DNA from 4 places in the Micromonospora sp. CPCC 205554 genome. Region 4 is predicted to be linked to each of the others. Evidence: riboswitches for the same ligand, from Rfam matches in the RefSeq annotation. Region 4 holds a riboswitch; each other region holds the start of a gene.

Region 1 (7,212 bases), on a different contig from region 4:
TTCCGACGGGTGGTACACGGTCTGGTCACCCTGGTCGCGGCCGCCGCGGTCGGCGCCGGAATGCTGACGGCCCCGGCGCACGCGGCGCCGTCGGTGGACGAGATCGACGCGCAGATCGACAAGCAGTGGCAGCAGCTCGAACCCACCATCGAGCAGTTCAACAAGGTCCGCTCGCAGCTTCGCACCAACCAGAAGAAGTCCAAGGCGCTGAAGGACAAGATGGTGCCGCTGGAGCTGGCCTCCACGCTCGCCATGAACAAGGTCGGCGACATCGCGGCCCGCTACTACATCCAGGGCCCGTCGCAGGAGCTGGGCGCGCTGCTGGTGAACACCAAGCCGGGCACGCTGGCCGAGCAGCTGGTCATGCTGGACCGGATCGCCGACGACCAGCGCCGCCAGATCGCCGGTGTGCTCAAGGTGCGCGACGAGTACAACAAGCAGAAGGAGAAGCTCGACGCGCTGATCGCGCTGGAGATCAAGCAGCAGAACGACCTCGCGGCGAAGAAGAAGCAGATCGACTCGGAGATCAAGCGGCTGACCGCCATGCTCCCGGTGACCTCGATCCGCCCGGCGGGCTGCCCCAAGATCGACGGTGTGGTCAGCAGCGCCGCACGGACCGCCATCAAGACGGCGTGCGCCCAGGTCGGTGACCCGTACGTGTGGGGCGCCACCGGCCCGAACTCGTTCGACTGCTCCGGCCTCACCCAGTACGCGTACAAGGCGGCGGGCATCTCGCTGACCCACTTCACCGGCGCCCAGTGGAACGAGGGCCGCAGGGTCTCCCGTTCCGAGGCCCGCCCCGGTGACCTGGTGTTCTTCGGCTCCGACCTGCACCACGTCGGGCTCTATCTCGGCAACGGGGTGATGGTGCACGCGCCACGTACCGGCAAACCGGTCCAGGTGTCGAGCATCAGCACCCAGCCGCTCGCCGGCTTCGTCCGGGTCGCCTGACCCGCAACACCCCTGGCAGCGAGAAGGCCCCCGGTCCACGCGGACCGGGGGCCTTCCCGTGTGCGGTGCCGGGTCAGCGTGGCGTGCCGACCGGGGACGGCAGGACCAGCACGTCGTCCAGGTTCACGAACATGATCCGGTGACCGAACTGGACCTGCACGTAGCGGTTCTTGCCGCGGACCACGGTCCGGTCACCCGGGGCCGAACCGTCGAACGACACCGCCCGGTAGTACTCGCCGGGCAGCACCCCGCCGACCGCGTACCGCTGGCCGGCGGCGAACGTGTACTGCAGCGGCGAGATGGTCTGGTACGGGATGGTGTCCGGGTAGGCGGCCTGCTCCGGGTAGGCCCGCCCGTACACCGGGATGGTGGCCTTGCCGGGCCGCGGCGTCACCACGAAGCCGGTGGCCCACTTGGCGGTCGGCGCGGAGGCCGGGTTGTGGAACCACGCCTTCTGGCCGAGGTACCAGATCGCCGTCCAGTCACCCTGGCGGCCGGCGAGTGCGTACGTCTGACCGGCGGAGGCGCGGGCGCCGTGGTCGGAGATGTACATCGTGTCCGGCGTGCCGTCCGGGCGCAGCCCGAGGTCGTTGACGAGCGGGGCGTCCGGGCTGGGCGCGGTCCGCAGGATCACCGACGAGGAGCCGCGCGACGGGCACGGCTGCGCCGGCGGGGTGGGCGTCGGGACGCCCGGCGGCTGCTGGTTGCAGCCGAAGAACGCCGGCCGGTTGGTGGCGAAGTCCGGGTCGATGGTGACCAGGCCGGTACGGGGCGTGCCGGTGCTGCGGAACGGCGCCTTCATCAGGTCGAAGTAGTGCGACCAGTCCCAGTACGGGCCCGGATCCCAGTGCATCCCGCGCACCGTTGCGGCGGTGGTGCCGGGCACGTTGTCGTGGCCGATGATGTGCTGCCGGTCCATCGGGATGCCGAACTTGAGCGCCAGGTGGCGGACCAGCTTGGCCGACGTGCGGTACATCGCCTCGGTGTACCAGGTGCCCTGACCGGCGAAGCCCTCGTGCTCCAGGCCGATGGACTTGGCGTTGACGTACCAGTTGCCGGCGTGCCAGCCGACGTCCTTGGCCTTGATGTGCTGGGCGATGTAGCCGTCCACCGAGCGCAACGTGTAGTGCCAGCCCAGGTAGTCGGCCCGCTTCACCAGGTCGACGCTCGGGCCGAAGTAGCCCTCGGTGTCGTGGATGACGATGTACTCGATCTTCTGCTGCTTCGGCCGGTCGCCCAGGTCGTGGTTGCCGTAGTCGCCCGGGTCGTCGCTGAGCTGCTCGTACGGCGCGGGAATCCACTCGCAGGCCAGCCGTACCGGGCACTCCAGCCCGTCCGGCCGCTCGGCGTTGCGCAGGCCGAGGCGGGCCAGGCGGGAACGGTCCGGCTTCGAGGCGGTGGCGGCGAGCGTGACCCGCTGCCCGTCGTCGGTGGTCCGGCTGGCGCCCTGGCCGAGCTGGTCGTAGACCTCGTCGGCGAAGGCCGCCGCCGCGTCGGAGGTGTCCGCGCCGGAGTACTTGGCCACCGCGGCGTACCAGGCCGCCGGGTCGGTGCCGGCGCCGACCGGCCCACCCAGAGCCTTCTGGTACGACGCCAGCAGCGCCGCGCCACCGCGGATGTTCGCGGCCGGGTCGGTCCGCAGCGTGCCCGCGTCGAGCCCGGTCAGCGCGGCGGCGGCGTCGAGCGTCTGGAGCGAGGCCGGCGGCAGCGGGGTCTCCCGCTCCGGCGCGGCGGCCGTGGCCGGATCGAGCTTGAGCGGGCGGGCGTCGTCGCCGCGCGGGTCCTCGTCCTCGTCGACGTGGGCGCTGCCCGGCGTGGCGAGGATGTGCGCGGCGTCGGTCAGGTGCATCGGGCCGTAGCCGCCGCTGGTGCTGGGCTGCCCGGTGTGGGTGTCCCAGCGGGACTCCAGATAGGAGACGCCGAGCAGCACGTTCTGCGGCACGCCGTACTCGGCCGCGGCGGCGGCGTACTGTTGTTGCCGGTCGCTCGTGGGCGCGGTCGTGTCCGGCGCGGCGGTCACCGGGCCGGTCGTCGCCAGCGCGGTGGCTGCGGCCACGGCGGCGGCGAGCAGTATCCGTCTGCCCGACGGCGGGGCGGAGAGGTGCATCGAACCTCCTGGACAGGGATGGGGGTCACTGCGTTTCCACCCTCACTCCGCACACCCGCAGGGGTCAATACCTTTCCAGTGGGTAATCAGCCTTGAAAGAAAATTTCACCTCCGCGCGGGGTGTGGCCCCACACCGCGTACGGAGTGTCACGGCGCTGGAAGTTGCGGATCGATAACGGTGGTCCCTACTCTGGTGAATCGTCGGCCGCACGTCTCACCGTCCAACCCGGTCGGTGACGGTCCGACACCGCCGAGTCGCCTGCGGGCGAGCCGGGGAACCAGGTACCTGGGGTGAATCCGCAGCGATGCGGTAGGGCGGCTCCCTTCCCGCCCGAATCCGTCAGCTAACCCGGTAGGCGGTACGGAAGAAGGAGTACGGACGCCCGGTGGCACTCCATGCCCCGCGGCCGTCGTCGAACCGGTCGGTCGACCGGTCCACGGCTGTGCCGCGTACCCGCTGGTCCCGCTTCACCACCGCCCTCGCCGCCCTCGTCGGCACCGCAGTCGTCCTGACCGGCGGCGCCACGGCGGCACACGCCGAACCCTCGGTCGCCGAGATCGAGGCCCAGATCGACCGCGACTGGAACAAGCTCGAACCGGTCATCGAACAGGTCAACGCCGTACGCGGGCAGCTCGCCGCGCGGCGCAAACAGGCCGACGCGCTCGGCCGGCAGATCGCACCCCTCCAGGCCCGGGTGGACGCCGCGCTCGGCCAGGTCGGCGGGCTCGCCGCCGACGCCTACAAGGGCGACAACCTCTCCACCGTGAACGCGCTGCTGGGCAGCCGTTCACCCGGTGACCTGGTGAACGGCCTGGAACTGCTCGACCGCTTCGCGCACCGCCAGCACGAGCAGGTGCGCTCCGTCGCCGCCCTGCGCGACGAGCTGGCGGCGAAGAAGAAGCCGCTGGACGAGATGATCGCCGGTCTGGCGCGTACCGAGGCCCAGCTCGCGGCGAAGAAGAAGCAGATCGACGCCGAGATCGCCAAGCTGGAGAAGCTGCGGCTCAAGGTGTACGGCAAGGGTGGCGGCGGCCCGCTGCGCCCGGCGCCGTGCCCGGCCGGCTACCCCGGCGGCCCGGCCGGTGCGGCGGTCAAGTTCGCCTGTGCCCAGATCGGCAAGATCTACGTCTGGGGCGCGGCCGGACCGGACCACTTCGACTGCTCGGGCCTCACCATGGCGGCCTGGGCCAAGGGCGGCGTCTCGCTGCCGCACAGCGCGCGCCAGCAGCACGGCGTGACGCAGCGGATCAGCCGGGCCGAGCTGCGCGCCGGTGACCTCGTCTTCTACTACAGCGACCTGCACCACGTGGCGATGTACGTGGGCGACGGCTGGGTGGTGCACGCCTCCCAGTCCGGCAAGCCCATCACCATGAAGCGGGTCGACGACGGCGACATCAACAGCTACGGCCGGGTGTAAGGAAGGGCCCCCTCTTAACGCCTCCGGTAGAGGAGGGGGCCCCTATTAACAACTGTGGGCGCCGTCAGCGGGTCGGCCAGGTGCGCCAGCTCTGCCAGGACCGGCTCGGCGTGGGACCGCGCTGCCCCTGGTAACGCGAGCCGTAGACGGCCGAGCCGTACGGGTGCTCGGCCGGCGAGGAGAGCCGGAAGATGCAGAGCTGGCCGATCTTCATGCCCGGCCAGAGCGTGATCGGCAGGTTCGCCACGTTCGACAGCTCCAGCGTGACGTGACCGGAGAAACCCGGGTCGATGAAGCCGGCGGTCGAGTGGGTCAGCAGCCCCAGCCGCCCGAGGCTCGACTTGCCCTCCAGCCGGCCGGCGAGCTGGTCACCCAGCGAGATCACCTCAAGGGTGGAGGCGAGCACGAACTCGCCCGGGTGCAGCACGAACGGCTGCCCCTCCGGCACCTCCACCATCGAGGTCAGGTCGTCCTGCTGGATCGACGGGTCGATGTGCGTGTAGAGGTGGTTGTTGAAGACCCGGAACAGCCGGTCCAGGCGTACGTCGATGCTCGACGGCTGCACCAGCGTGGGCTCGAAGGGCTCCAGCGCGAGCGTGCCGGCCTTGATCTCGGAGACCAGGTCGCGGTCGGAGAGCAGCATCGGAACACCATAGCGACAGGTGCCGGTGACCTGCGTGTCGCACTACATCTTCGTACACGTGTTCGATAGAGTGTCCACATGGCTTCCTGGTCCGAATTCGCCGCCGACGAGCCCCGCCTCGCCGACGAGATCCGCCTCCTGATGCAGCAGTACGGGCCGGGCTTCGGCTACCTCGCCACGGTCCGCGCCGACGGCGGCCCCCGGGTCCATCCCGTGTCGCCGGTGTTCACCGCAGACGGCCTCTGGTGCTTCGTCATCGACTCGCCGAAGCGCCGCGACCTCGAACGCGACGGCCGCTACGCGCTGCACTCGTTCCCGCCGGAGGAGAGCGACGACGAGGCGTATGTCGCGGGCCGCGCACGGCCGGTGACCGACCCGGCCACCGTGGCCCGGCTGGCCCGGATCGCCCGCGCGTCGCCGCAGGGCGACTGGCGGCTGTTCGAGTTCACCGTCGAGGCGGCGATGCTGACGCGGCGCGACCCGGTGGCGCAGCCCGGCGCCGCTCCGCCGCAGGTGCGGGTCTGGCTCGATCCGCGCGGGGCCGAACCCGCCCGGCGTGACCCGCTCGCCGCCGAGGGGCGGCGTGGCCGGCACGGCTTCGACACCCGCCGCCCGGCCGCCTGATCCGGCCCACGACGAAACGGTGCCGGCCCCGTCCGAGGACAGGGCCGGCACCGGTACGCGGTACGACGGTCAGGCTGCGCGGTAGGCGTTCCACGCGGTGAGCATGCGGCTCGCCTGGCCGGCGGTGAACTGGTACATGCAGGAGTCGTACGTGTAGTCCATGAAGTTGGTGATCGGGTCCTTGCCGGCGGTCGAGCAGGTGTCGCGGCCGGTCGGGCACTGGTACGCCGGGGACGCCTCGGCCGGGGTGTCGGAGACGCTGTCGCCCGAGCCGGAGCAGCCGCCCTGGAAGGTGTGGTAGAGGTTCAGCCAGTGGCCGACCTCGTGGGTGCCGGTGTCACCCTGGTTGTAGTTGGTCGCGGTGCCGCCGGGCAGCGACTCGTTCAGCACGACCACGCCGTCCATCTTGTCCAGCGTCCGCTTCGGGAACGTCGCCCAGCCCAGCAGGCCGTTGCTCAGCTCGCCGAGGTAGATGTTCAGCGTGTTCTTGCCGCCCTCACGCAGCGAGGTCTTCATCGAGCGCTCGGCGGAGGAGCCCTGCACGATCGGGTACCACGACGGGTTCGTCACCCGGTTGATCTTCGTGAGCTGGAACCCGAAAGCGGTGGCGGCGCCGCCGGTCGAGCCCGCGTACGACTGGTTCAGCACGGTGATCTGCTGGTTGATCATCGAGTCGGTGATGTTGCCGCCGGCCCGGGTGCTGTTCTCCTGGATGACGTGCACGACGACCGGGATGGTCACGGTGGCCAGCGGGGCGACGGCGCCGGTCCGGAAGCTTGCCCGCTCGCGCTGCGCGGCGGCGAGGTCGGCCTCACGGTCACGGACCTGCTTGGCGGTCAGGTGGTTGGGGTCGAGCTTGGCGTTGCCGCCCTTCGCGACGCGCGCGTTCGCGTGTTCGTCGGCGTGGGCGTCGGCCGGCTCGGCGCAGACGCCGGCCGGGGCGGCCGAGAAGGCCGAAGCAGCGGGGACGACGCCGACGGCGGCGGTGCTGAGCAGCAGCGCGAGGGTCGACGTCGCGACACCGGCGGTACGCCGGGTCAGCAGGTTGGGACGGAGTCCCATGGGCCCACCTCTTTCTGACGGCGTGGCAGGGGGTGTGTCACGCCGGTTCGGAAACGTGGGGCAGACGTTACATCTCATCGACGGATTTGAGAACGCCCATATGTTGCGGGGGTGCAACTTCGTGCGCGGGGATACCTGGGTGCACGGGCGTGGTGACCTCAGGTAGAGTGATGCCGCCTGCGGGTGTAGTTCAATGGCAGAACATCAGCTTCCCAAGCTGACAGTGCGGGTTCGATTCCCGTCACCCGCTCCAGCGTGAGGCCCCAGCTCAGGACAGGTTTCCTGGCTGGGGCCTCAATCGTTGCCGAACGTGTCGGAAGCGCCTGCGGTGATCACCTGCCAATGAGTGGACGCTCCGATCCGGGCCCGGTTGAGGTCATCCGTACCATCGTGTTGTGCGACCTATC
Region 2 (7,212 bases), on a different contig from region 4:
GCACGAGATCGGCCACGGCATCGACGACAACACCCCCGGCGGCATCTCCGGCGGCGGCACGCAGGAGTTCGTGGCGGACACGTTCGGCGCGGCCACCGAGTGGTTCGCCAACGAGCCGTCCAGCTACGACGCGCCGGACTTCCTGGTCGGCGAGAAGATCAACCTGGTCGGCTCCGGCCCGATCCGCAACATGTACAACCCGTCGGCGCTCGGCGACCCGAACTGCTACTCCAGCAGCATCCCGTCGACCGAGGTGCACGCCGCGGCCGGCCCGGGCAACCACTGGTTCTACCTGCTGGCCAACGGCAGCAGCCCGACCAACGGGCAGCCGTCCAGCTCGACCTGCAACGGCAGCAGCGTGACCGGCCTCGGCATCCAGAAGGCCATGAAGATCATGTACAACGCGATGCTGCTGAAGACCTCGTCCTCGTCGTACCTGAAGTACCGCACCTGGACGCTCCAGGCGGCGAAGAACCTCTACCCGGGCGGCTGCGCGGAGTTCAACACGGTCAAGGCGGCCTGGGACGCGGTGAGCGTGCCGGCCCAGTCCGGTGACCCGACCTGCGCCGGCGGCACCCCGACGCCCACGCCGAGCACCACGACCACCCCGCCGTCGGGCGGCTGCTCCGGCAACAAGCTCGCCAACCCGGGCTTCGAGTCGGGCAACGTGAGCTGGAGCGCCTCGTCCGGCGTCATCACCACCGACAGCGGCCAGGCCGCGCACGGTGGCTCGTACAAGGCGTGGCTGGACGGGTACGGCTCGTCGCACACCGACACGCTCAGCCAGTCGGTGACGATCCCGGCCGGATGCCGGGCGACGTTGAGCTTCTGGCTGCACATCGACAGCGCGGAGTCGACCACCAGCACCGCGTACGACAAGCTCACCGTCAAGGCGGGCGGCACCACGCTGGCCACCTACTCCAACCTGAACAAGGCCACCGGCTACGTGCAGCGGTCCTTCGACATCTCGTCGCTGGCCGGAACCACGGCGACCGTCTCGTTCAGCGGCGTGGAGGACAGCTCGTTGCAGACGTCCTTCGTCGTCGACGACACCGCGGTCATCCTGAGCTGACCGTGGCGTGCGCGGCCGGTCGTCGTCCTCCCGGCGGCCGGCCGCCTCGCCGTGTCAGGCCGGTGCCGCGTGCGGGGCCGGTGCCGTGCCGGACCGGTGCCGCGCCGCGAGTGGCCGGAGCCGCGCGCCGGGGCGGCGCCTCGTCGTGCCGGGGCGTGTGCGGTCGGGTCAGGCCGGGCGCCCGGCCCGGGACGGGGTGCCGCGGTCGCGGTGGATCCGCGCGGCCGCCTCGTGCATCGCGCGGCCGAACAGTTCGGCCTGGTCGCCCATGCTGCCGAGCCGGGCGGCGAGCGCGTCGGCGTCGGCCCGCGCCGATGCGCTGACCTGGGCGTCCAGCTCGGACAGCGCGGCGTTGGCGGCGGTGACGAGGTGTCCGCAGAGGACGTCGAAGGGCTCGCCGGCCAGCTCCGGGTCGATCGTCACGGAATCCAGCCGGCCACCTTGGACGGCGACCGCACGGACCCGCCCGCCGGCGGCCGTGCCCTCGGCGCGGAGCAGGTCGCCCGGCTCGCCGTCGGCGTGCGCCGAGGCCCGGGAGCGCATCGCGGTGAGCGCCTGCTGCGTGCGGGTCAGCAGCTCGTCGAGGCTCGCGGCCGCCGAGAACGGGTCGTTGGTCATTTCCGCGCTTTCTTCACGTCTTAGCCGAGCACCGTGACCCTAGCAACAGGCTCCGACTAATCGCGGTCACCGGCCGTCGCGGGCCGCGCCCCGGCGCCGGGAGCAGGCCGGACACCGGCGACGCGGCGTGTCGCGCACGGGCGGACGGCCGGACGGACCGGCCGGGCGTTCTCCGGACCGCTGTCAGCGCAGGCGCAGCCGCTGACCGGGGAAGATCAGGCCCGGGTCGTCGCCGACCACGGCGCGGTTGCGCTCGTGCAGGGCACGCCAGCCGCCGTCGACGCGCTGCGCCACGGCGATCTCCGACAGCGTGTCCCCGCGCCGGACCACGTACGTCCCGGCACCGGTCGCGGGCTGCGGCGCGACCTTCGTCGCGGGCCGCTCCGGCGCGGCCTTGCGGGGGGCGGCCCGCTTCGGGGCGGCCTTGCGCGGGGTGGCCTTCTCGGACCGGGTCGCCGCGGCGCTCGCCGAGCCGCCCTTCCTGCCGCAGACCGGCCACGCGCCGATGCCCTGCCCGCGCAGCACCTTCTCGGCGACGGCGATCTGCTCGGACCGGCTGGCCAGGTCGGCGCGGGCGGCGTACTTCTGCCCGCCGTAGCCGTTCCAGGTGGCGCGGGAGAACTGGAGCCCGCCGTAGTAGCCGTTGCCGGTGTTGATCTTCCAGTTGCCGCCGGATTCGCAACGCGCGACCGCGTCCCAGTTGACGCCCGCGCTGGCCGGAGCGGCCGGGCCGAACAGGGTCGCGGCGCCGACGGCGGCGCCGGCCAGAACCGCTCCGAGAGCGGTACGGCGGCTTCGGGCTGAGTATTCAGTTGCCATGTGGATTCCTCCACGCCGACGAGGTGAGCTGTCGGGTTCGGGCCGAGGAGCCCGGCCGCCGGTGGCGGCTTCACCCCGAGGTGACGATGCACCGTGGAACGTGTGGTTCCCCCGCTCCCGCACGAGGTTCGGTTACCGGGGCCGGCGGCGGGATTTGGCGTTTCCGGCCCGCGGTGTCCGCGTCTGCGAACGAAACCGACGCTAGGGACGTTTTGCGACGATCGTCCACTTCTTGTGATGCTCTTCACCCGGCCGGGCTACCGGCGGCGGCGCTACGGTGGCAGGGCCAGGCAAGATCACGGGAGGGCGGGACGGATGACCGATCACGGACACGAGCTGACCTTCGGCGGTTTCCTCACCCCCGCCGCCGGGCAGCCCGACCAGGTGGTGGCGCTCGCCCGGCTCTGCGAACAGGTCGGGCTGGATTTGGTCACGTTCCAGGACCACCCGTACCAGCCGGGCTTCCTGGACACTTGGACGCTGATGTCCTACCTGGGCGCGGCCACCGAGCGCATCCGCCTGGCCGGCAACGTGCTCAACCTGCCGCTGCGCCAGCCGGTGGTGCTGGCGCGCAGCATCGCCAGCCTGGACCTGCTCACCGGCGGCCGGGTCGAGCTGGGACTCGGCGCGGGCGCGTTCTGGGACGCGATCGAGGCCGCGGGCGGGCGGCGCCTGTCCCCCAGGGCCGCCGTCGAGGCCCTGGACGAGGCGATCCGGGTGATCCGCGAGGTCTGGGACACCGACCGGCGCGGCATGATCCGCGTCGACGGCGAGCACTACCGGGTGGTCGGCGCCAAGCGCGGGCCGGCGCCGGCGCACCCGGTGGGCATCTGGGTCGGCGCGTACAAGCCGCGCATGCTGCGCCTGGTCGGCCGCGCCGCGGACGGCTGGCTGCCGTCCCTGTCCTACCTGCCCAAGGGCCCCGACGAGCTGCCCGCCCTGAACGCGCTCGTCGACGAGGGCGCCCACGCCGCCGGGCGCGACCCGGCCGCGATCCGCCGCATGCTCAACGTGACCGGCACGTTCGCCCGCTCGTCGGCCGGCTTCCTGGCCGGGCCGCCGGACCAGTGGGTGGAGGAGCTGGCCGGGCTCACGCTGGAGCACGGCATCACCACGTTCATCCTCGGCAGCGACGAGCCGCGCGCGATCCAGATATTCGGCCAGGAGGTCGCGCCCGCGGTGCGGGAGCTGGTCGCCGCCGAGCGCGCCACGCCCGGCGACGGCGCCCGCGCGGCCGCCGAGGAGCAGACCACCGCCGGCGGCCCGAGCACGCTCGGCGTCACCCCCACCCCCGACCCGGGGGTACGCCTGAGCGCGCGCCGCCCCTGGGACGAGTCCACCCGCCCGAGCGCCCCGCCGCCGCCGGACGGACACGTCTACCCGGCCCGGGGACAGGCCGCCGGGCAGCACCTGGTGGACGTGCACGACCACCTGCGCCAGGAGCTGGCCCAGGTGCGCGACCTGCTGGAACAGGTCAAGCGGGGCTCGGTCTCGCCGGGCCGGGCGCGGGCCGCCCTCAACGAGATGACCATGCGGCAGAACAACTGGACGCTCGGGGCGTACTGCGCGGCGTACTGCACGATGGTCACCCAGCACCACGGGCTGGAGGACGCCTCGATCTTCCCGCACCTGCGCCGCTCCGAGGCCGGCCTGGCCGCCGTGCTGGACCGCCTGGAGGAGGAGCACGTGGTGATCCACGGGGTGGTGGAGAGCGTCGACCGGGCGCTCGTCGAGCTGGTCCGCCGGCCCGGCGACTTCACCGGCCTCCAGGAGGCGGTGGACCTGCTCACCGACACGCTGCTGTCGCACCTGTCGTACGAGGAGCACCAGATCGTGGAGCCGCTGGCCCGGCACGGATTCTTCCCCGGCCAGCTGTGAGGTAGCTGACTTTTGCTTTCCTAAGTCAGGTGGGTACCGTCGACGCCATGACGGACCTCCTCGCGCAGCGTGACTCCTGGTCCACCGCCAACTGCTCGATCGCCCGGGCGCTGGAGGTGGTCGGCAACCGCACCACGCTGCTCCTGCTGCGGGAGGCGTCGTTCGGCACCCGCCGCTTCGACGACTTCGCCCGGCGGGTCGGTGTCAGCGAGCCGGTGGCCGCCGCCCGCCTCAAGCAGCTCGTCGCCGACGGGCTGCTCGACCGGCGTCCCTACCGCGAGCCCGGGCAGCGCACCCGTGACGAGTACGTGCTCACTGCGAAGGGGAGCGACCTGATCCCGGTGCTGGTCGCGCTGCGGCAGTGGGGCGACGCGTACGCCGCCGACGAGGCCGGCCCGGCGGTCCGGGTGGCCCACGAGGAGTGCGGCGCCGCGGTGCACGCCCGGCTGCGCTGCGACGCCGGGCACGACGTACCCCCCGGCGAGCTGGCCGTCCTGCCCGGTCCGGGCCTGCTGTCCGCCTGACCTCCCTTCCCCACCACCTCTCGGAGCGAGACATGAAGATCGCTGGAAGCACCGCCCTGGTCACCGGCGCCAACCGCGGCTTCGGCCGGCACCTGGCCGCCGAACTCGCCGCGCGCGGCGCCACCGTCTGGGCCGGCGCGCGCAACCCGGACACCGTGGACCTGCCCGGCGTCACCCCGGTACGCCTCGACATCACCGACCCCGCGTCGGTGGCCGCCGCCGCGGAGCGGGCCGGTGACGTGACGCTGCTGGTCAACAACGCCGGCGTGAGCACCGGCACCGACCTGCTCGACGGCGACCTCGACAAGATCCGGTTGGAGCTGGAGACGCACTATCTCGGCACGCTGTCGGTGGTGCGGGCGTTCGCGCCCCGGATCGCGGCCAACGGCGGCGGGACGATCCTGAACGTGCTGTCCGCGCTGTCCTGGTTCACGTTCCCCGGCGTCGGCGCGTACGGCGCCGCGAAGGCCGCCGAGTGGTCGATGACGAACGCGCTGCGCCTGGAACTGGCCGGTCGGGGTGTCCGGGTCGCCGGGCTGCACGTGGGCTACATGGACACCGAGATGGCCGCCGCCGTTCCCGGCCCGAAGGCCGACCCGGCCGACGTCGCCCGGCTCGCCGTGGACGGCATCGAGTCCGACAGCTACGAGATTCTCGCCGACGACGTCGCCCGCCGGGTCCAGGCCGGCCTGTCCGGCGGAGTCGCCGCGCTCTACCCCGCGCTCCCCTGACCGAACGCGCCGGGGATCCCGGTACGCGGACGTGCGTACCGGGATCCGGCGTCGGTCGGGAGAGAGTTACAGGCCGCGGGCCAGGCGGTCGGCGAGGATCCGGGTGAACCGGGCCGGGTCGGCCAGCTCGCCGCCCTCGGCCAGCAGGGCCATGCCGTACAGCAGCTCGGCGGTCTCGGTCAGCGCGGCGGTGTCGCCGCCCTCCCCGTGCGCCTTGCGCAGCCCGGTGACCAGCGGGTGGGCCGGGTTCAGCTCCAGGATCCGCTTGACCTGCGGCACCTCCTGGCCCATCGCCCGGTACATCTTCTCCAGCGTCGGCGTCATGTCGTGCGCGTCGCCCACCACGCAGGCCGGCGACGTGGTCAGCCGGGTGGACAGGCGCACCTCCTTGACGCTGTCGGCGAGCGCGCCGCCGAGGAACGTGAGCAGGTCGGCGTACTCCTGGCGCTCCGCCTCGGCCTTCTCCTTCTCCTCCTCGGTCTCCAGGTCCACCTGTCCCTTGGCGACCGAGCGCAGCGTCTTCCCGTCGTACGCGCCGACCCGCTCGACCCACACCTCGTCCACCGGGTCGGTGAGGATCAGCACCTCGTAGCCCTTGGCGCGGAACGCCTCCAGGTGCGGCGAGTTCTCGATGGTGGCCCGGTTCTCGCCGGTGGCGTAGTAGATCTCGGTCTGGCCGTCCTTCATCCGCTCCACGTACGCGCGCAGCGTGGTCGGCTCGGCCGGGTCGTGGGTGCTGGCGGCGCGGACCAGCTCCAGCAGCGTCTCGGTGTTGTCCGGGTCCTCCAGCAGACCCTCCTTCACCACGGCGCCGAACTCGGTCCAGAACGTGCGGTACGACTCGGCGGACATGTCCTTGAGCGTGGCGAGCACCTTCTTGACCAGCCGGCGGCGCACCGCGCGGATCTGCCGGTCCTGCTGGAGGATCTCCCGGGAGATGTTGAGCGACAGGTCGTGCGCGTCCACCACGCCCTTAACGAAGCGCAGGTAGTTGGGCATCAGCGCGTCACAGTCGTCCATGATGAACACGCGCTTGACGTAGAGCTGCACGCCGCGGCGGCCCTGCGGGGAGAACAGGTCGAGCGGGGCGTGCGAGGGCAGGAACAGCAGCGCCTCGTACTCGAACGTGCCCTCGCCGCGCATGTGGACGGTTTCCAGCGGGTCGGCCCAGTCGTGCGCGACGTGCCGGTAGAACTCCTTGTACTCGGCCTCGTCGACCTCGTCCCGCGAGCGCGCCCAGAGCGCCTTCATCGAGTTGAGCGTCTGCTCCTCGCGGGTGGTGGCGCCGTCCTCGCCGGGCTTGTCGACAGTCATCCGGATCGGCCAGGAGATGAAGTCGGAGTAGCGCTTGACGATCTCGCGGATCGTCCACTCGGCGGTGTAGTCGTGCAGGTTGTCCTCGGTGTCGACCGGCTTGAGGTGCAGCGTGACCGAGGTGCCCTGGGGTGCGTCCCCGACCTCCTCGATCGAGTAGGTGCCCTCGCCGGTGGACTCCCAGCGGGTGCCGCCGGACTGCCCGGCGCGGCGGGTCAGCAGCGTCACCCTGTCGGCGACCATGAACGTGGCGTAG
Region 3 (7,212 bases), on a different contig from region 4:
TGGCACCGCCAGGTCGCGGAGCTGCGGGAGCGCTTCGGCGGCCGGGTCCGGGTGGTCACCTACGACGCGCGCGGCCACGGCCGGTCGAGCTGCCTGGCGCTGCGCGACGCCACCCTCGCCCAGCTCGGTGACGACCTGGCGGCGGTGGTCGAGGAGATCGTCCCGTCCGGCCCGGTCGTCCTGGTCGGGCACTCGATGGGCGGGATGACGGTGATGGAGTACGCCCACCGCCACCCCGACCGGTTCGCCGCGCGTACCGCCGGGCTCGTCTTCGTCTCCACCACCGCCGAGGGGCACACGCACACCGCGTACGGCCTCTCCCCCCGGATCACCCGGCTGATCCGCCTGGCCGAGACCACCGGCGCCGGGGTGCTGGCCCGCTGCGGCGGCTGGCGGCCCCCGCACGCGCTGCTGCGCGCGCTGCGCCCGAGCATCCGCTGGATGCTGTTCGGCGACCGCTGCGACCCCGCGGACATCCGGCTGGTCACCTCGGCGGTGGCCCGGGCCACGCTGCGCTCGATCGGCGGTTTCCGCGCCTCGATCGGCGCCCAGCACCGGCTGGAGACGCTCGCCACGCTCGGCGGGCTGCCGGCCGCCGCGCTGGTCGGGGACCGGGACCGGCTCACCCCGCCACCCTGCGCCGAGTCGATCGCGGCGGCGCTGCCCACCACGGAGCTGACCGTCTGCCCGGGCGCCGGGCACATGCTCATGATGGAGCGCCCCGACGAGGTGAACGCCGCCCTCTCCGGCGTGCTGGACCGGGTGCTGGCCGAACGCCCGGCGACCCGCCTCTGAGCGTCCCCCGCCCTCGGGCGGCACCGGCGTACGCCACGTGCGCGGCATGCCCCGGCGTGCCGGTTGCCGGCGGCCCGTACCCTCATTCAGCCCGTCGTGCCCTCCGAACACAGGAGCATCCGCGTTGACCGACCAGACCACGCTGGACCGGGAGATCGCCGCCGAGCAGCGCCACCTCGACCGGGTGTACGCCCGGCTGGCCGAACTGCGGCGCTCCGCGGCCGAGGCCGAGCGGGAGGGCTACCGGCTGGCCCGGGTCGGCAACTTCGGCGCGCTGGTCGAGCGGGACGCTATGGTCTTCCACGCCGCGCAGCGCCGGCACGTGCTGGACGCCGAGCACGAGGGGCTGGTGTTCGGCCGGCTGGACCTGCGTACCGGGCAGGTGCTGCACGTCGGCCGCCTCGGCGTGCGGGGCGTGGACGCGGAGACGCTGGTGGTGGACTGGCGGGCGCCCGCCGCCGCCGCGTTCTACCAGGCCACGCCCGCCGAGCCGCGTGGGGTGGTGCGCCGGCGCACGATCCAGTCCGCCTCGGAGAAGGTCACCCGGATCGAGGACGACCTGCTGGACCCGGAGGCCGCCCCGCCGGACATGGCGGTGGTCGGCGACGGGGCGCTGCTGGCCACGCTGTCCCGGGCCACCGGCCGGGGCATGCGGGACATCGTCGCCACCATCCAGCGCGAGCAGGACGAGGCGATCCGCTCCCCCGGCAACGGCGTCACGATCGTCTCCGGCGGCCCGGGCACCGGCAAGACGGCGGTGGCGCTGCACCGGGCCGCGTACCTGCTCTACTCCGACCGGGCCCGGTACGCCGGCGGCGGCATCCTGGTGGTCGGCCCGTCCGGCGTGTTCGTCGAGTACATCGCCTCGGTGCTGCCCTCGCTGGGCGAGGAGACCGCCACGCTGCACTCGCTCGGCTCGCTGTTCCCCGGCCTGTCCGCGTCCCGGACCGACCCGCCGGACGTGGCGGCGGTGAAGGGGTCGCTGCGGATGCGCCGGGTGCTGGAGCGCGCGGTACGTGACGCGGTGCCGGACTCGCCCGCCGAGCTGCGCCTGCTCTACCGGGGCGAGCTGCTGCGCCTGGAACGCCCCGCGCTGGACGCGATCCGGGACCGGACGCTGGCCCGGGGCGCGCGCCGCAACGAGGTACGCCGGGCGGCGTTCGACGCGGTGCTCGCCGCGCTCTACGCGCAGGCCCGCACGCTGCGGGTGGGCCGGCTGCCGGAGCAGCCCGCGTTCGAGGACGAGATTATCGAGCGGCCGGAGTTCCGCGAGTTCCTCAAGGCGTGGTGGCCCCGGCTGCACCCGCGGCACGTGCTGGACTGGCTGGCCCGCCCGGACCGGCTGCGCCGCTACGCGGGCGGGATCCTCTCCTCGGCGGAGATCCGGCTGCTCGGCGACGCGTACCGGAGCCTGGCGACCGAGGGGCTGACGGTGGCCGACATCGCGCTGCTGGACGAGCTGGACGCGCTGCTCGGCAAGCCGGTGCAGCGGGCCCGGCCCAAGCGCGACCCGTACCAGCTCGCCGGTGGTGTGCGCGAGCTGAGCACGTACGCCGACCGGCAGCGCGCCGCCCGCGCGGCGGCGCGGGAGCGTCCGGGCGACTACCGCGACTACGCTCACGTGGTGGTGGACGAGTCGCAGGACGTCTCGCCGATGCAGTGGCGGATGATCGGCCGGCGCGGGCGGCTGGCGTCCTGGACCGTGGTCGGTGACCCGGCGCAGACCGCCTGGACGGGCGACCCGCAGGAGCTGGACCGGGCCCGTGACCAGGCGCTGGGCCGGCGCAAGCGGCACCGCTACGAGCTGACCACCAACTACCGCAACTCGGCGGAGATCTTCGCGGTGGCGGCGGCGGAGATCCGCCGGCTCTACCCGGATCTGCCGCTGCCCGACGCGGTCCGGTCCACGGGCGTTCCGCCGATCGAGCGCACGGTGCCCGCCGCCGACCTGCCGGCGGCCACCGTCGAGGCGGCCGAGGCGCTGCTCGCGCAGGTGGAGGGCACCGTCGGCGTGATCACGCCGGTGCCGCGCCGGGACGAGGTGGCGGGCTGGCTGGGCGCGCTCGGCGCGGGCCGGCTCCAGGTCGTCACCAGCCTCCAGGCCAAGGGCATGGAGTACGACGGCGTGGTGTTGGTGGCGCCGGGCGAGATCCGGTCCGACCCCGGCTCGGGCGTGCGCACGCTCTACGTGGCGCTGTCCCGGGCGACCCAGCGCCTCACCACGCTCGACCCGGTGGGGTGACGGGCCCCGCCGCCACCCACAGTTCACTTGCACACATAGCGATGTGAACATACATTGGGCCGGGCCGGTACGCGGCAGGGAGGGTGTTGGCGTGGGCGCAGGTCATGACCACAGCGGCGCGGTGGCCAACGCGGCACACCGCCACCGGGGCCGTCTCTGGGCCGCATTCGCGCTGCTCGCCGCCCTGATGGTGGTCGAGGCGGTGGCCGCCTTCACGACCGGCTCACTGGCGCTGCTCTCCGACGCCGGGCACATGTTCACCGACGTCCTCGGCATCGGCATGGCCCTCGCGGCGATCACCGCCACCCGCCGCGCCGGCACCGACCCGCAACGCACGTTCGGCCTCTACCGGCTGGAGGTGCTCGCCGCCCTCGCCAACGCCGTGCTGCTCGGCGCCGTCGCCATCTACGTCCTGGTCGAGGCGGTACGCCGCTTCGGCGAGCCGCCGGAGGTGCTGGCCGGTCCGATGCTCGTGGTGGCGGTGCTCGGCCTGCTCGCCAACATCGTCGCGTTCGCGCTGCTGCGCGCCGGGTCGAAGGAGAGCATCAACCTGAGGGGGGCGTACCTGGAGGTGCTCGGCGACCTGCTCGGCTCGCTCGGCGTGATCGCCGCCGCGCTGGTCATCGCGGTGACCGACTGGTGGTGGGCGGACCCACTGGTCGCCGTCGGGATCGGCCTGTTCATCCTGCCGCGCACCTGGCGGCTCGGCCGGGCCGCGCTGCGCATCCTGGTGCAGGCCGCGCCGGAGCACCTCCAGGTGACCGCCGTGCGCGACCGGCTGGCCGCCGTGCCCGGCGTGGCCGAGGTGCACGACCTGCACGTCTGGACGCTCACCTCGGGCATGGAGGTGGCCTCGGCACACCTGACCACCGACCCGGGCGTGGACCCGGGCGGGGTGCTCGCCGCCGCGCGGGCCGCCCTGCACGAGGACTTCTCCATCGACCACGCCACGTTGCAGGTCGAACCCGGAGCGTCAGCCGGCGTGTGCGGACCGACCGAGTGGTGATTAGGACACACTTAAATCACTGTGACTGATGTAGTCTTATGCCGGTTTTGCCCCGCCTAGTGGCACTCCTCCACGGAGCCGTGCCCGGGCAGCGCCGGTAGTCTCGGTCGCGGCCGCACCCGCGGGCGCCACCGGCCCCGGTGGGGCGGCCGTCGCCTAATCGTCCGCAGGGACGAGCCGGGGAACCACGTACGTGGGGTGCATCCGCGTCAGCGGTAGGGATCTTCCGTCCCGAACCCGTCAGCTAACCCGGTCGGCGCTGACGGAAGGACGTGTGAATGCCCCCAGTGGCACCTGTACGACGGACGGCCGCCCGGTTGGCGGCCCTGCTCGTCGCGACGCTGACCCTCGGCGTCGCGACCGTTCCGGCCTCCCCCGCCTCGGCGGCGCCGGCGACCGGCCTGCTCGCCGCCGCGCCCGGCGACGACGAGGGCGGCACGCCCGAACTGCGCGCCCAGCTCGACGCGGCCAGCAAGGGCTGGCTGGAGGCGAAGGCCGCGCTGAACCGGTCGGTGAGCCGCCAGAAGCAACTCAACGAACAACTCAAGACGGTCGGCGCCGAGCTGGCCGTCCGGGACGCCAAGGTCGGCGAGATCGCCGCCGTGGCGTACCGCAACGGCCGCCTGGGCACCGCCGGGGCGCTGCTCGGCAGCAGCAGCCCGGAGGGTTTCATGGACCGGGCCGCGGCGCTGGAGCAGGTCGCCGCGCACGAGGACCGTACGCTGCGCGACCTGATCGCCACCCGGGACGAGGCCACCCGCACCCGAGTCCAGCTCGACGGCGAGATCCGCGAGCAGCGCAAGCAGGTCGCGGTGATGGGCAAGCGCAAGGAGCAGGCCGAGCGCGCCCTGGAGGTGGCGAACGACCGGGCTTCGCGCAGCAGCAGCGGCGGTGGCAGCGTCCAGGGCACCTCCAGCAAGAACGCGAAGCCCGCGCCGCGCAACTCGGACGGCTCCTGGCCGTCGGAGTCGTGCAGCGTCAACGACCCGACCCCGGCGAACGGCTGCATCACGCCGCGCACGCTGCACGCGCTGCAACAGGCCAAGGCGGCGGGCTTCACCCGGTACGTCTCCTGCCACCGGCCCAGCGGCTCGGGTGAGCACCCGAAGGGGCGGGCCTGCGACTTCGCCGCGCAGAAGAACGGCTTCGGCGGCGTGGCCACCGGCGGCGACCGGACGTACGGCAACAACCTGGCCGCGTACTTCGTGCGCAACGCCGACCCGCTCGCCGTGCTCTACGTGATCTGGTTCAAGCAGATCTGGCTGCCCAGCAGCGGGTGGAAGTCGTACAGCGGCGGTAACGGCGACCCGTCCAGCGACCACACCAACCACGTGCACCTGTCGGTGTACTGAGCGCGCCCGGAAGGGACCGGCCGGATCAGGCCGGCCGGCCCTCCAGGGTCGCTCCGAGACGCGCCGCCAGGCCCAGGTGAGCCGCCCGGGCCTGGCGGAACGCGTACCCGAACAGCGGCGCCGGCGCGGTGAGCGTGATCTCCACGTCGATGCGTACCGTGCCGTCGGGCTCGTCGCGCAGCCGGGTGTGGTTGCGTACCGTCGTGGCGGGTTGCTGCCGTGCCACGGTGACCACCTCGTCCTCGCTCGCGATCAGCACGTCCGCCTGGTACGTGACCGGGAAGTGCAGCGGGCCGAGTTGCAGCCGGTCGGTGATCGCGTAGCTGGCCAGCGCGCCCGGCCGGGACGGCAGCGTCCGGACCCGGACGATCAGCGGATGCAGCTCACCCTGGCGACTCAGGTCACCCAGCAGGGCCACCGCTTCGGCCCGGCTGCACCGGGCCTGCACGGTGTAGCTGAAGCTGTCGCTGCTCTGCAAGCGGGCCCCCTCGCCGTCGTGCGTCGCGACGATCGTCCCGTACCGACGCCGGACTGGCAACGGGTAGAAGGTCCCCTGGCCGCAGGGGGTGTGAACGGCGCTCAGGCGCCGGGCAGCACCTCGGGGGTGTCGTCGGCGAACCACGGCTCGGGCGCGCCGAACAGGCCGAGCAGGCCGGTCACCCAGAGCTGCCGGTGCACGAACCGGCTCGGCTCGGTGACCACGAGCTTGACGCCGCTGACCTCGCAGGTCTGGAAGCCCGCGACCATGGCGCTGATGCCGACCGAGTCGATGAACGTGACGAGCCGCATGTTCAGCTCGATCCGCGAGGGACGGCCCTTCGCGAGCACTTCGGCGATCGCTTCCCGCACCTCGTACGCGGTGTCGACGTCGATCTCCCCACGGGGCGCGATCTGGACGACACCACCCGGCCGCACCGACTTCACGATCGACAGGCTCACGCGAGCACCTCCACTCGCCCATGACGGGCGCCTCATCAGTACGCGGGCCGCGACCGAGCGTATTCCTCCGACGGCCCGGTCGCCACCCCCCGGGATGAGCAATTCGCGAACTGGGCACACCTGGGCGTACCCAATCCGGACCTCCGGGTTCCAGTTTCCCCTTCGAGGCCGGCCGCGGCCAGCCCTGCGGCCGGGCGGGCCCGGCCGATCCGCCGACCAGGGTAGCGGGCGCACGCACGTCCCGTGGGCACCGGTCCCGGCGCGTTCGGGTGGTTCGTCCCGTTCGCCGCCCCGGGCCGCCCGTGACCGGGGCATGGTTTGCCGGGCGCGCCGGTGGGGCACTGCCCGAGACAGTGAACCCGCCGGATGGGCACCGGAGTCCGAAGTGGCCGCCGGCCTTCGGCACCCGAGGAGGTAGAACGATGTTCGGATCCAACCTGCTGGACCGCCGGGGCAAGGCCGAGCGGGTCGCCGACCAGGCGTGGCAGCACCTGCTCTCCGCCGTCGGTTCCGCCGGTGACAGCGTGCGCGACGCCACCCGTACCGCCCGCCGCAGCTCCTCCGGCCTGGCCGACGACGCCACCGACCTGGTCGGCTCCGCCGCCGAGGAGGCACGCCGCCGCGCCGGCCTCGCCTTCGACGCGCTCGCCGGCCGCCGGCCCGCGCTGCCCTGGACGCTGCTGATCGCGGCGGCGCTCGCCGGCGCGGCGATCGGCTGGGCCGCCGGGACCGCGGCGCGCGCCGCCGGCAGCCGGGACCGCGCCGCGGACGAGATCGAGTTCGTGGACGTGGACCGGCCGAACTCCCCGGCCGGCCTGGACGGCTGACCCCACCCGTACGACACGACGACGGCCGCTCCCGGGACTCCCGGGGCGGCC
Region 4 (7,212 bases):
GTGCCGGCGACGAGCGCGGTGATGGTGCCGTGGATGCGGGTGCCGAACGCGAAGTCGTACCCGGACAGGTGCGACATCCAGGTCCACGGGTCGACGAACATGCGCACCTTGTCCTCGGCGAACAGCGGGTGCGAGGTGTGCAGCGGGATGTCGCTGCTCTGGCCGCGGTGCTCGGGCGCGTCGCCGTAGAGCAGGGTGCCGAGCGTCCGCAGGTCCTGTGGCACGTAGCAGAGGTTCGGGTAGCGCTCCTGGTGGTGGCGGACCACCGAGGCCATCGAGCGGACGTACGGGGAGATGGTGAGCGCGACCTTCGACTCGGCGGTCAGCTCCGGGCGGGTCTTCTCCAGGCGGAACGAGTCGCCGTGCAGGAACATCGACGGGCAGCCGATCTGCTCGACGGCGGAGAAGCCCAGCGCGTTGAGGTAGCTCTCGGTCACCTCGCCGCGTACGCCGATGCTGTGCGACCGGTCCAGCACGGCCTTGCAGAACGCGCGCACCGGCTCGTCGATCGGCCGCAGGTACTCGCGGTCGCCGTCGACGTTCGTCTGCACGCCGACGCCCAGCACCACCACCGGGATCTTCAGCCGCTCGATCAGCCGGGTCAGCGGAGCCAGGCGGTGCACGAAGCTGCGGCGGAACGCGTTGGCGAGCGGTACGACGAAGACGTCGTGCCGCTCGTTGATCTCGTCGGCGAGGCGCGGGTCGGCCGGGGTGCGGGTCGGTGTGATCTCGGCCGTGGAGGTGGCGAGCAGCTTGTGCGCGGCGTGGCTGAAGACCAGGTTGCCGCTGTTGTCCCCGATCCAGTTGCCGGCGAACGTCTCCTCGGGCGTGAGGACGTCGAACGGGCCCTTGCGGGCGCGGAGCAGGATCCGCTGGTGCATCCGGTTCGCTCACCTTCCGTACGGCACGGCGTGCGGGCGGGAGCCGGGTGGGGTGCCCGCGCGTGCTGGAACGGAAATCCTATCCGCCGCCGCTGCGGAGCCGAGCGGACGTCGGCTCGCCGGGAACGTCCCGGTTGCCCGGGGTAGGGTGCCCGGAATGACCAGCGCGCCCACCGTCACCCGTGCCCCGCGACTGCCGTCGCTGACCGGATTGCGGTGGGTCGCCGCGCTGCTGGTCTTCGCCTTCCACGCCGGCACCATGGGGATCGTCGCCGAGCCGCACCTGAAGACCGTGGTGGACAAGGCGTTCAGCCTGGGCCTGTCCGGTGTCGAGTTCTTCTTCATCCTCAGCGGGTTCGTGCTGGTCTGGTCGTACCGGGACGGGGAGCGCGCCTGGACGTTCCTGCACCGCCGGCTCGCCAAGATCTACCCGAACCACGTGGTGACGTTCGTCGCGGCGCTGGCGATCGCGGCCTGGTTCGCCGACCCGGTCGTGCCGTGGGCCGCGATCGGCAACTTCTTCCTGGTCCAGGCGTGGATCCCGCTGGGCGGCTACTTCTACAGCGTCAACAACGTGAGCTGGTCGCTCTCCTGCGAGCTGGCCTTCTACCTGTGCCTGCCGCTCGTGGTGCCGTGGCTGCGCCGGGCCCGTACCGGCGTGCTGCGGACCGTGCTGGTCGCGGCGCCGCTGCTCATCCTGGCGCTGTGGCCCGGCCAGCAGCTCGTCCCGGAGGAGCAGCGGTGGTGGTTCACCCAGATCTTCCCGGTGACCCGGTCGCTGGAGTTCTGGATGGGGGTGGCCGCCGCCGAGCTGATGCGCCGGCACCGCTGGCGCGGGCCGAACCTCGCCGTCGCCACCGGGCTCTTCGTCACCACCTGGGTGGTCGCCGCGCTGTGGATCCCGGCCGAGTTCTGGGCGGCGCTGCTCGCGGTCGCGTACCTGCTGGTCATCGCCGCGGCGGCGGACGCCGACGTGCGCGGCCGGCCCACCCCCTGGCGGTCCCGCGCGATGGTCTGGCTCGGCGAGGTCTCGTTCGCCTTCTACCTGGTCCACGTGCTGGTCATGGTCACCGTGCTGCGGCTGACCGGGCACTGGGGGACCGGACTGCCCGGCTGGCGCGGCCCCGTCGCGGTGCTCGGCTTCCTGGTGGTCACGCTCGCGCTGGCCGCCGCGCTGCACCGCTGGGTGGAGACACCGATGATGCGCCTGCTCGGCCCGTCCCGCCGGGCCCGCGCGGCGTCGCGCGCACCGGCCGTGCCGGCTCCGCGCGGGCCCGCCGACGACGCCGCCACCCCGGCCGCCGAGGGCGGCGCGACGTCCGTCGCCGGTCGGGCCGAGGGCATGGAGTACGCCGGGCGGCGTCGCCCGGACTGACACGCGCACACGTCGGCCGGTCGGTCCGCGACACGCCGTACGGCGGTGCGTTCGTGGGGGATCGGCGGTAATTTGTACCCGTGCTTCCGATCGCGCTCACCTGCCCCGTGTGGTGGGTGGCGCGCTGGACCGCCCGGATGCTCGCCAGTCTCGCCGTGGTCGTCGCCTGTTCGTTCGGCGCCGCCACGCTGCCGGCCGGTGTCGCCGCTGCCGCCCCGGCTCCGGCGGTCGCCGCCTCGGCGTACCCGGTCACGGGCGCCTCGACCGCCGCGCGGCCGGAGGTCGACCGCGTGGCCGAGCGGCCGGCCTCGCCCGCCGGTGTCCCGGCGCCCGCTCGCCGGGCGACGGTCCCGGCCGTCGCGGAGCCGGTCCCGGCCGGACGGGCCGCCGCGCCGGCCGGCCCACGGGCCCCGCCCGCCCGCTGATCCGCCCACGGGCCGCGCCCGTTCCCGCACCCACCGAACGTCATTCCCGCACCCGCCTCCCGGTGGCCCGCCCGCCCCGGCCGGCCGTGCGGCCCTCCCGCCAGGTCCTTCCCGTGAGGTGCCGACCATGTCGCAGACCGCTCTGTACCACTTCCTCACCTCCGTGCCCGAGGCCGCCGCCATCTGGTCCTTCCTGCTGCTGCTCGCCCTCGGCCTGCTCGCCGCGCTCGTCGCCCGGCCCGAACGCGAACCCGCGCCGGAGGCCGCCCCCGACCCGGCCGACGCCGACGCCGCCCGCCGCGACGACCTGATCCGGTACGCCGAGGAGGTGGCGGTGGCCGCCGCCGGGGCCGCCCAGACGGCCCGTCGCCGCCGGGAGCGGTGGCTGGCCGCGCAGGACGAGGCGGACCGGGCCTGGACCGCGTACGACGAGGCGGACGCCGCCGCCCGCCGCCTGGCCGGCGCCGCCGCGCTGCCCGCCCCGCACACCCCGCGGACTCCGGCCGAGTACGCGGCCCGGGAGCGCTGGCTGCACCACGCCGCCATGACGGCGCACTGGCGGGGCGACCTGACCGCCCGTCAGCTCGCCGACGTGCTGGCGCGCCGCAACGGGTGGGATCCGCGCCGGCACCCGGCCGAGCAGGAGATCGTGCTGGCCCGCACCGTCCGGGACGGGCGCCGGGCCGGATGGGAGAGCGCCGCCGAGCGGGAGCGGGCGGCGTGGCGGGACGCGGAACTGGCCGCCGAGGCCGCCCGGACGCTCGCCGCCGAGGCGTACGCGGCCACGGCGGCACTGCGGCCCGTCCCGGCGTACCGGAGCGCGACGACGAGCGCCCTGCCGGTGCCCGCGGCGGTCCGGAACGCCCGGTGGCGCCCGGCGCGGGTCGGCTGAGCGTCGTCTCGACCGAATCGTTACCCGGAATGTGGTGAGCCCGGTCACCCGGGCCGCCGAAACGGGCGTCGGGCGCAGAACAGGTCATCGAGCCGCGCGATTGCGGGGCCGGTGCCCGCCGTCTGTCCGCTTTCCGCCGCCAGGCGCCCTCGAAACTGCTTGTCCCATTGAGTGAAGTCAGTAACCGGGTGTTCCGAAATCCGTTACCGCGGATCATGTTTACGCAGGTGGGAGCGCTTGGCATGGGACATACCCACCGGTAGTGTCGGCGCGTCCGATGCGGTAATCGATCGCCGACGGCGACGCCGCACCGACCCGCCTAATCGTGTTCCACGAACCGGGGACCCATGAGCACCATCGGGGTGAATCCGCGAGCCCACGGCCCGCGGTAGGGCGTACTTCCCGCCCGAATCCGTCAGCTAACCCGGTCGGCGGCCACGGAAGGAGTACCCCTCGTGCCCACCCCTCGATCGTCCCCCCGCCTCCACGGCATCGCGGTGCCCGCGCTCGCCTGACGCGCGACCGGCAACCGCCCCCTGGGCGCCCGGCATCACGGGCGTTCCCGATCCCCCCGGCCATCCGGCCCCGCCAGCACGCGTGAGTTCCTCCGCGTGCCGGGCCGGCGTGCGCCGCTCACGCCCCGTGGAGGATTTCTTGAAGCACCACCTGAAGCGTCAGCTGCGACGGATCGTCACCGAACGCCCGTACCAGATCATCGCCGGATCGGCCGCCGCGCTCGTGCTGGCGGCCGGCGCCGGCACCGTCGCCACCGCCGGTGACGACGCCCCGGTCCAGGAGAACACCGCAGCGGTCGCCGACCTCGGCGCCGCCCGCCTCGGCGAGCAGCCCGCCAGCCGCGGCGAGGCCCGCATCGCCGTACCGCCCAGCGCCTCCGCCGCGCCCAGCGCGTCGCCGAGCGCCTCCCCGTCGAAGAAGGCCACGGCCGACCCGGACACCACGCCCAAGGCCAAGCCGAAGCCGCCGTCGAGCAAGACGCTCGACTACGACTACCAGGCGCAGATCAACTACTTCTACTGCGGGCCGGCCGCCGTGCGCAACGCGCTCAGCGCCGCCGGCATCGAGCGCAGCCAGGACGCGCTGGCCGGTCCCCTCGGCACCACCGAGATGGGCACCAACTCGGCCGAGGACACCACCCGCGTGCTCAACCAGCAGGTCAAGGGCAACCCGTACCGGACCCGCATGATTCCCGGCACCGCCACCCCGGCCCAGATGGACCGGCTCCAGGCAGACGTGGTCGAGGCGATCAGCAACGGCCGCGCGGTCGTCGCGAACGTCGCCGGTACCGCCACCGACACCAACGGTGGCTGGCACTCGTTCCCGGGCGGCCACTACGTCGCTGTGGTCGGCTACAAGAACGACGGCCGGACCGTACGCATCGCCGACTCGGCCGACCCGTCGCTGCCGTCGTACTGGGTCACCACGATCGACCTGGCGCACTGGGTCTCCACACGCGGCTACTCCGCCTGATTCCCGCACACCCGAAGGCCGGCACCCCACCCGGGGCGCCGGCCTTCCCCGTGTGTGGCATGCGCCGCCCCGGCTCGCCGATCTTGGACTTGTGGCGCCCAGTATGACCGGCTCGCCCGCTATGGAAGGTGCCACAACTCCAAGATCGACGGCGAGGGCGGGGTGCGGGTGGCGGGGTTCGGTCTCGCGTGTCGTGTGCGGGCGGTGGCAGACTGCGCCAATGGGCGATGCGACGGGGAAGCGGCACCTGATTCTCCTGCACGGCATGGGTGCCACCGGCGAGGTGTGGCTGCCCTGGGCGCCGCTGCTGGAACGCGGCTGGCCCGGCCGCTGGCTCGCCCCCGACCTGGCGGGACACGGCTGGTCGCCGCCGCTCGACGGCTACTCGTTCGAGGCCCTGGCCCAGCGCGTGGTCGACGGGCTCGGCCCGGTCCGGCTCGGCCCCGAGGACCGGCTGGTGCTGCTCGGGCACTCGCTCGGCGGGGTGGTGGCGCTGGCGCTCGCGGCCCGGCAGCGAGGGCTTCCGGTCGACGCGGTGGTGGGGCTCGGCATCAAGGCGGTCTGGTCCCCGGCCGAGCTGGCCAAGTCGGAGGAGCTGGCCGCCCGGCCGGTGACCTGGTTGGCCAGCCGTGACGAGGCGGCCCGCCGCTACCTGCGGGTCTCCGGGCTCGCCGGGCTGTTCGCACCGGACCACCCGGTGGTGGAGGCGGGGCTGCGCCGGGTGGACGGCCGCTGGCGGCTCGCGATGGACCCGGCCGCGTTCGCCGTCGGGGAACCCCGGCTGCCGGCCCTGCTGGCCGCCACCGGTGTGCCCGTGCTGCTGGCCCGGGGCGAACTGGACCCGATGGTGACCGACGCGCAGCTCAAGGAGCTGGGCGTGCCGGTGGCCACGCTGCCCGGACTGGGCCACAACGCGCACGTCGAGGACCCGGAGGCGGTGCTCGCCCTGCTCGACCCGTACCTCTGAGGCGGCCGGCCGGGCCGGGCGCGTGCTATCCGGCCGTGCGCGGCGCCGGGACCGCCCAGTCGGGTTCCAGTTCCCGGCGGGCGGCGGTGAGGAACGCCTCGGCGTACCCGTCGGCGGGGAAGTCGCCCAGGTAGCGGGTCCGGGCCGCCCAGCGCCGCGCCGCCTTCGGGTCGGCGTCGAGCAGGTCGGTGAGCACCTCGTCCACGTTCGACATGTCGCGCCGCAGCACGTAGCCGGACGCCGCGAGCGGGAACCGCTCGACGAAGTGCTCACCGTCGGCGCCGGTGTCGGTGACCGCGTACGGCTTGCCGGAGTAGAGCCAGTCGGAGATGACCCCGGAGACGTCGGAGACCAGCGCGTCGGCGCGGTTGACGCACTCGGTGAGCGTCAGCTCCCGGCTCGCGGCGGCGCCCCACAGGTGCGGCCGGCCGGTCTTGGCCCGGTCGGCGGCGAGCAGTTCGGTGAGCCGGGCGAGCTGGCGGGCCGAGGCCGGGTTCTTGTCGGTGTACGGGTGGGCGCGCAGGATCACCGCGGCGCCCCGGTCGATCAGCCGGCGGATCAGCGTCTCGGCCACCGGCAGCGAGCAGTAGTTGGCGTCGGCGTGGTGCCCGGTCCAGGTCGGCGTGTAGAGGACCGTGGGCTGCGCCGGTGAGCTGACCGGCTCCCGGCGTACCTCGACGGCCTCGACCTGGGGCCGGCCGACCACGACGAACTTGTCGGCGGGGATCTCCACGCCGGCGCGGGCGTACCTGTCGATCGCGGCCTGCCCGGCCACGAAGATCTTGTCGAAGATGGCCGAGACCGGGTTGGCGCTGGGGGCCTTGTCGCTGTCGCCGTGGTGCAGCTGCACATGGGTGAGCTGGTTGAACCGGATCACGTGGGCGTTCTTCGCGCCGTGGTTGACGTAGAACGCCACCCGCAGGCTCGGCACCAGCGCCTCGTCGAGCGCCTTCAGCGTGGGGCAGAGGACCACCGGGGCGCGGGTGGCGGCGGCCACCGCCGGCAGGAACTCCGGTTCGCGCAGCACCACCACGAACGGGCGGCCGATCCGCTCCAGGTACGGCAGCCACATGGTGACCTGGTACTCCGAGCCGGGCGGCGCGGAGAAGTGCAGCAGGAACTCGGGCTGGTGGCGGCGCAGCGCGCGGCCGACCGGGCCGCCTCCGGCGGGCGGGCGGAACCGG

What was found. A riboswitch is a leader RNA that binds a small molecule or an ion and turns the genes downstream of it on or off. The one in region 4 is predicted to bind cyclic di-AMP.
Region 1: it holds a riboswitch for cyclic di-AMP, as region 4 does, so the genes downstream of both, V6U82_RS22990 (C40 family peptidase) here and V6U82_RS25615 (C39 family peptidase) in region 4, are expected to answer to the same signal.
Region 2: it holds a riboswitch for cyclic di-AMP, as region 4 does, so the genes downstream of both, V6U82_RS00415 (transglycosylase family protein) here and V6U82_RS25615 (C39 family peptidase) in region 4, are expected to answer to the same signal.
Region 3: it holds a riboswitch for cyclic di-AMP, as region 4 does, so the genes downstream of both, V6U82_RS14495 (coiled-coil domain-containing protein) here and V6U82_RS25615 (C39 family peptidase) in region 4, are expected to answer to the same signal.

The regions. Positions count from the first base shown of each region.
Region 1 is NZ_JBAKHP010000021.1:90,837-98,048, reverse strand. Features, by position in the region: gene V6U82_RS23000 (C40 family peptidase) at 1-951, shown strand, start outside; gene V6U82_RS22995 (N-acetylmuramoyl-L-alanine amidase) at 1,025-3,058, opposite strand; cyclic di-AMP (ydaO/yuaA leader) riboswitch at 3,297-3,431, shown strand; gene V6U82_RS22990 (C40 family peptidase) at 3,445-4,476, shown strand; gene dcd (dCTP deaminase) at 4,541-5,119, opposite strand; gene V6U82_RS22980 (pyridoxamine 5'-phosphate oxidase family protein) at 5,198-5,743, shown strand; gene V6U82_RS22975 (zinc metalloprotease) at 5,813-6,805, opposite strand; tRNA gene V6U82_RS22970 (tRNA-Gly) at 6,985-7,058, shown strand.
Region 2 is NZ_JBAKHP010000001.1:84,153-91,364, forward strand. Features, by position in the region: gene V6U82_RS00405 (M4 family metallopeptidase) at 1-1,072, shown strand, start outside; gene V6U82_RS00410 (YbaB/EbfC family nucleoid-associated protein) at 1,241-1,690, opposite strand; gene V6U82_RS00415 (transglycosylase family protein) at 1,874-2,509, opposite strand; cyclic di-AMP (ydaO/yuaA leader) riboswitch at 2,508-2,653, opposite strand; gene V6U82_RS00420 (LLM class flavin-dependent oxidoreductase) at 2,825-4,387, shown strand; gene V6U82_RS00425 (winged helix-turn-helix transcriptional regulator) at 4,435-4,911, shown strand; gene V6U82_RS00430 (SDR family oxidoreductase) at 4,944-5,642, shown strand; gene htpG (molecular chaperone HtpG) at 5,709-7,212, opposite strand, start outside.
Region 3 is NZ_JBAKHP010000009.1:2,539-9,750, reverse strand. Features, by position in the region: gene V6U82_RS14510 (alpha/beta fold hydrolase) at 1-795, shown strand, start outside; gene V6U82_RS14505 (HelD family protein) at 920-3,037, shown strand; gene V6U82_RS14500 (cation diffusion facilitator family transporter) at 3,129-4,043, shown strand; cyclic di-AMP (ydaO/yuaA leader) riboswitch at 4,187-4,317, shown strand; gene V6U82_RS14495 (coiled-coil domain-containing protein) at 4,322-5,395, shown strand; gene V6U82_RS14490 (SRPBCC family protein) at 5,421-5,873, opposite strand; gene V6U82_RS14485 (STAS domain-containing protein) at 5,975-6,334, opposite strand; gene V6U82_RS14480 (hypothetical protein) at 6,757-7,161, shown strand.
Region 4 is NZ_JBAKHP010000027.1:58,794-66,005, reverse strand. Features, by position in the region: gene V6U82_RS25635 (polysaccharide pyruvyl transferase family protein) at 1-881, opposite strand, end outside; gene V6U82_RS25630 (acyltransferase family protein) at 1,039-2,256, shown strand; gene V6U82_RS25625 (hypothetical protein) at 2,337-2,681, shown strand; gene V6U82_RS25620 (hypothetical protein) at 2,809-3,573, shown strand; cyclic di-AMP (ydaO/yuaA leader) riboswitch at 3,880-4,022, shown strand; gene V6U82_RS25615 (C39 family peptidase) at 4,216-5,061, shown strand; gene V6U82_RS25610 (alpha/beta fold hydrolase) at 5,282-6,028, shown strand; gene V6U82_RS25605 (CDP-glycerol glycerophosphotransferase family protein) at 6,054-7,212, opposite strand, start outside.